DNA from 2 places in the Natranaerovirga pectinivora genome. Region 1 is predicted to be linked to the other one. Evidence: riboswitches for the same ligand, from Rfam matches in the RefSeq annotation. Region 1 holds a riboswitch; the other holds the start of a gene.

Region 1 (3,209 bases):
TAATGTAGATTAATAAAGTGAAAAACAAGTCAAGGGCTAGTTTTATTTTTTATAGTGGGGGCTATAATTATGGAACATTGTAACAAGATTTTATTATTTAATGTTTTAATGATATGTTTTTTTGTTAACCGTATCTCTTTATTGAAGTTAATTTTTTATTCCATCGGAATTAGTATGGTTCTAACAATCATCGCTTTAAATATTTATAGAATCACAGGTGTTACAATTAATATCTCTAAGTTTACGAGAAGAATGGTTTTACTATTAGGGTTAATACTAACGGTAGCAACCTTATTTAATGAAGTTTCATCAATAATACTAATTATATTTGTGAGTTTATTTGTTGTAATAGGAGCAATTACTGAAGTTGGGATTAGAGAGATAAAACCAAACAGTACGAAAGAAATTGTATAGCAATATGCAATTTCTTTGATTATATGGTATGAAAGAGCAAGAATGGGCGTAGAATAAATTTAAGGATTTTTATGATTAAATAGACTAAAAGGAGTGACATAATATGAAAAGAGTAATGATAATAATAAGTATACTTTTATTACTTGTAACCGCTTGTGCAAGACAAGATAAAACTTTGCCACCTGAACAAGATATAATAGAAAATGGTCAGGATATGGATCAAGATATAATTGATGAAGAAATAGAAGATGGTATAGGTGAAGAAGAAGGTAACGTAATAGAAGATGAGAGAGAAGAAGTGAATGACCCTGAGGAAAATGAAGTGGATGACTTGGATTTTAATATGGCTACAGGTATTTATATTGGAGCCATTGATAGTAATTCAGTAGAAATAAACGTACAGGAAATTCCAGAAGGTAGTACAGGTATTAGAGTTTTTGCAATTTCAGAAGGTATTGTTTCAGAAATTGCTTTAAGAGATTTAAACACAAATGATCGAATTAAATTCCAATATTATTTTAACGAGGACTTTCATAGAGATTTAATTGTAGAAATAGTAAAAATAGATTAATTAGTAATATAATTATAACTAAGTAAATAAATATGTAAAATAGGTATTGATTTCTTAAATTAAGTATGATATATTAAACTAAATTAAATAATTGCTCTTATAAAGAGAGGTGGAGGGACTGGCCCGATGAAACCCGGCAACCGATACAAAAGTATTATGGTGCTAAATCCTGCAGAAAAAACTGAGAAATAAGAGGAGATAAGAATATTAAGCTCCTTGTTTAGGGGCTTTTTTTGATAAATGAATAGAGCGTATTTAATTTATAAAAATAATAATTAAATGATAGGAGTGTTTTTTATGAATTGGAATGAATTTAATTTTGAAACAAAACAACTTCACGCTGGACAACAACCTGATCCAACAACGGGATCTAGAGCAGTACCTATATATCAAACAACATCATATGTATTTGATGACTATGATCATGCAGCTAACTTATTTGCATTAAAAGAAAGCGGTAATATATATACAAGAATTATGAATCCTACAACAGATGTATTTGAACAAAGAATGGCTGCACTTGAAGGTGGTGTAGGGGCATTAGCAGTAGCTTCTGGGTCAGCTGCTATATTATATTCAATTATTAATATTGCGAAAGCAGGAGACGAAATTATCGCGGCCAATACATTATATGGTGGTACTTATAACTTATTAGCCAATACATTAAAAAGATTTAACATAACAACAAAATTTGTTGATCCTGATGACGTAGAAAACTTTGAAAAAGCCATTACTGATAAAACAAAAGCTGTATTTATTGAGTCTATCGGTAACCCAGGCATTAATATAATTGATATTCAAAAAGTTGCTGATATTGCCCATAATAATAATATACCTCTTATTATTGATAATACTTTCGCCACACCATACTTATTAAGACCTATTGAGTATGGAGCGGATATCGTTGTTCATTCAGCTACTAAGTATATTGGTGGACACGGAACATCGATTGGTGGTGTTATTATAGATAGTGGTAAATTTGATTGGGCTGCTAGTGGTAGATTCCCAGAGTTTACAGAGCCAGACCCAAGTTATCATGGATTGGTATATTCAGAAGCACTAGGTAACCTTGCATATATCATTAAAGCAAGAGTAACACTTTTAAGAGATATGGGGGCTTGCATTAGTCCATTTAATTCATTCTTATTATTACAAGGATTAGAAACTTTATCCCTTAGAGTTAAAAAGCATTTAGAGAATACCAATGAAGTAATTAATTTCCTTAAGAATCATCCAAAAGTTACTTGGGTAAGTTATCCAAATCTTGAAGATAGCAAATACTACGACTTAGCAAATAAATACTTTAAAGATGGTGCTGGGGCGATATTTACATTTGGTGTTAAAGGAAATCCAGATGTTTTCATTAATAATCTTCAGATTTTCTCACTACTTGCCAATGTTGCAGATGCAAAATCTTTAGTAATCCACCCAGCTAGCACAACTCATCAACAATTAAGTGATGAAGCACAGTTAGCTGCAGGAGTAACAAAAGATATGATTAGATTATCTGTTGGCCTTGAAGACGCTAAGGACTTAATAAAAGATTTAGAAAATGCACTAGATAAGCTTTAAAGAAGATAGAGAAACCAAGAGATTAATAATCTCATTGGTTTCTTTAAGTTTAAAAAGAAAAATTTACTTGACTACTATGTTTGTATATCGTAATATTATAATATAAGGAGGTAATGCTATGAAAAAGCACCCGCTATGGTTAAATATATATTTAGTAATTGGAATTATAATTTCCTTTTTTGCATTAATTAAATCTTATATAGACAAAATAAACTTACCTCCAAATGTTTGTCCAATAGAAAAAAATAATAATATCTTGTATTTAGGTATTTTCTTACTTATAAGTTATTTAGTAATAGCATTTGGATACGATTGGTATAATAAAAATATTAAATCTAGTAATTAATTCTTCTAAGGATTATTAGTATATAATAAGAGTATTGTATTGAACTTGTAATATAAAATAGGAGTGAATAAATAATGGAAAACAGTATTTATGATTTGATTATTATTGGAACTGGCCCAGCAGGGCTAACGGCTGCAATTTATGCAGAAAGAGCAAAACTTAAAACTTTATTATTAGAAAAAAATCCAATGAGCGGTGGGCAAGTTGTTAATACTTATGAAGTTGATAATTATCCAGCACTTCCTGGTATAAATGGTTTTGAACTTAGTATGAAAATGAGAGACCATGCAGAACACTTAGGTGCTC
Region 2 (3,209 bases), on a different contig from region 1:
ATGAATAACGATATCCATACCTAAGTCAATAGGCCGTTGCAATAAGGGTGTCATAAAAGTATTATCAATAATGGTTAGAATATTATGTTCCTTTGCTATTTTAACAACACCTTTTAAGTCTGTTACTTTTAATAATGGATTGGATGGTGTTTCTAAAAAAATTGCTTTTGTATTCTTTTTTATATTTTTTCTAATATTTTCTATATTTGTCACATTAACAAAAGTAATCTCGATACCAAATTTATTAAAAAATTTACTTGCAACCCTATGAGTGCCTCCATAAACATCTTCACATACAATAATATGATCATCCTTTTCAAAAATTGAAAGAACAGATGAAGTAGCTGCCATTCCAGAAGAAAAAGCAAAACCTTTATACCCACCTTCAAGAATTGCTATAGTTTCCTCAAGGGCCTTCCGAGTTGGATTCCCCGATCTAGAATAATCAAATTCAACGGGTCCATCAATATCTTTTTGATGAAATGTTGACGCCTGATAAATAGGAATGCTTAATGCTCCTGTTTTTTCATCTATTTCATTACCATTATGAATCAATCTTGTTCCAAATTTCATATTATTCCTCCTTCATTGCTTGTTCAAGGTCATTAATTAAATCATCTACATCTTCTATACCCACTGACAATCTTAATAGCTTATCATTAACCCCAATTTTTTCTCTCATTTCTTTTGGTATTGCTGTATGCGTTTGTTTGATAGGATAGGTAATAAGACTTTCTACACCACCTAAACTTTCTGCATAAGAAATAATTTTTACATTTTTCAATAGCTTATTAACTGTTTCAACATTTTTAACTGCAAAAGATAGCATTCCCCCAAACCCAGAGGCTTGATTTATTGATATCTCATACCCTTTATGATCCTCAAGGCCTACATAATTTACTTTTTCTATTTCTTCTTTTTCTGTTAACCATTTTGCAATTTCCATTGCATTCTCTTGCTGTTTTTTTAACCTAATGCCTAAAGTTTTCATACCTCTAAGAATCAACCAGCTGTCAAAAGGAGATAATATTGCGCCAATTGTTTTTTGTAGCAATTGAATGGGTTCTATTAACTTTTCATCTTTAACGACAACAAATCCTGCTAAAGTGTCGTTGTGTCCTCCCAAATACTTTGTGCCACTATGGAGTACTATATCAGCACCTAATTCCAAAGGACGTTGATAATAAGGTGATAAAAAGGTATTGTCTACAATAACTAAAATGGATTGTTGTTGTTTTAATGCACTTATTTTTTTGATATCCGTTACTTTCATCATTGGATTTGAAGGTGTTTCAATATAAATCCCCTTAGTCTTTTCATTAATACAGGTTTGTAATTCTTCTATATTACTTGTATCAATATAAGAAATCTTTATACCATTTTTTTTAGAAACTTGTTCAAACAGTCTATACGTGCCACCATATAAATCATCTGAAACAATGATATGATCACCTGGATAAAACAATTCTAAAGTTGTAGAAATCGCTGCCATACCACTAGAAAATGCAAAACCTGCTGTACCATTTTCAAGAGTAGCAATTGCTTTTTCAACTTCCTGCCTTGTAGGATTATTCTCTCTTGAATAATCAAATCCTGTTGATTGATCCACTCCTGGGTGTCTAAAAGTAGCACTTTGATAAATTGGGAAACTTATGGCACCTGTGACTTGATTTTCACCTCTGCTGCCATGTACAATTTTTGTTTCAATACCCAAACCTTCTTTTTTCATTGCTTCACAGCCTTTCAATATGTTAAATAAATTATCTTACCCTTTATATATTACTTATAAAAATGAGAACTTTACTATACTGACCAAAAGAAAAAAACCTTCCTAAGTAGGAAGGTTTTTTCTTCCTCTTATCTTTCAGCTTTTTGCTGCAGGATTTAGCACCACTGCATATATTTATGCCGGTTGCTGGGTTTCATCGGGCCAGTCCCTCCACCACTCTTTATAAGAGTTGTCATATTAAATTATTGTATTAGATTATCATACCAGTAAAGTTGTGTCAATATTTTTAACCTTTTACAATCATTTCAATTTCTATACTTGCTCCCATTGGCAAAGCTGCTACACCAATTGCTGAACGTGCAGGATATGGGGGTGTAAACTTATTTTTATACACTTCATTCATACCAGCAAAATCATCCATATTGGTTAAGAACACCGTTACTTTAACCACATCATCAGAGGTCAATCCTGCCGCTGCCAAAACGTTAAAACAATTTTCAAAACACTGCTCCGTTTGAGCTTTGATATCCCCTTCTACAATTTTACCTGAAGCATCAAGGGGTAATTGACCTGAACAAAAAATAATATCTCCTGCATAAGCAGCATGGGAATAAGGTGCAATAGGTGCTGCGCCAGCTGCATTAAATGTTTTTCTAGTCATTAATAGCACTCCTTCTTATCTTAGCTTTTTCATATTTTAATCTTGTTTTTCTTTATCTTTTATTATATCTCTTAACTTTATTCTAATCAACATATAGTATCTTATTTTGCATCTCTACATATAATATTTATAACCAAATCAAGTTACTTTTACAGTAAGCATTGACATAAATCAAGCTATACTATATAATAATCCCAACTAAATTATGTTAAATTCTATGAAGAGAAAAGTATCTATAGTGTTTTTTATAGCGATCAGGAGATGGTGAAAGTCCTGAAGAAACTTATAGAGAAAAAGGGTCTCTGAGAATCTTATTCGAGCTTTGGCAAGAGTAAGACGCTAACTGCGTTAAAGTTTCGAGTGGACTTATGTCAATTAGAGTGGTACCGCGGATTACTCCGTCTCTTGTTATAGAGGCGGTTTTTTATTACCATTTTATAAAAAATTTTTATATCTAGGAGGATTATTATGAATAAATTTATTAAACAATTAAGCCACATCTTTGAAGATACTTTTGAGCAATGTGGTTATGACAGATCTTATGGAACCGTTACAGTGTCTAACCGTCCTGACTTATGTCAATTCCAGTGTAATGGTGCTTTGCCAGCTGCTAAGAAATTCAAGCAATCTCCTATTGAAATTGCTAATAAAGTTCTTGAGGCTTTAAAAGACAATCCGATCTTTAAGTCCATTACAACAGCAGGTCCAGGGTTTATTAATATTATTTTAGAAGATGAATACTTAGTCAATTATATTAATGAATTGTCAAAAGAAAACAAATACGGATGCGCCGACCTTTTAGAACCAAAAACAATAATG

What was found. Region 1 has a riboswitch for S-adenosylmethionine ahead of EDC18_RS11200 (O-acetylhomoserine aminocarboxypropyltransferase/cysteine synthase family protein). Riboswitches for the same ligand answer to the same signal wherever they lie in the genome.
Region 2: another riboswitch for S-adenosylmethionine. It lies ahead of EDC18_RS07265 (trans-sulfuration enzyme family protein); the one in region 1 lies ahead of EDC18_RS11200 (O-acetylhomoserine aminocarboxypropyltransferase/cysteine synthase family protein).

The regions. Positions count from the first base shown of each region.
Region 1 covers NZ_SMAL01000008.1:49,949-53,157, reverse strand. The annotation lists gene EDC18_RS11210 (hypothetical protein) at 70-414, shown strand; gene EDC18_RS11205 (hypothetical protein) at 518-985, shown strand; SAM riboswitch class I at 1,080-1,180, shown strand; gene EDC18_RS11200 (O-acetylhomoserine aminocarboxypropyltransferase/cysteine synthase family protein) at 1,283-2,557, shown strand; gene EDC18_RS11195 (hypothetical protein) at 2,676-2,903, shown strand; gene trxB (thioredoxin-disulfide reductase) at 2,978-3,209, shown strand, end outside.
Region 2 covers NZ_SMAL01000004.1:58,281-61,489, forward strand. The annotation lists gene EDC18_RS07260 (trans-sulfuration enzyme family protein) at 1-573, opposite strand, end outside; gene EDC18_RS07265 (trans-sulfuration enzyme family protein) at 575-1,729, opposite strand; SAM riboswitch class I at 1,855-1,958, opposite strand; gene EDC18_RS07270 (RidA family protein) at 2,016-2,390, opposite strand; T-box leader at 2,599-2,799, shown strand; gene argS (arginine--tRNA ligase) at 2,859-3,209, shown strand, end outside.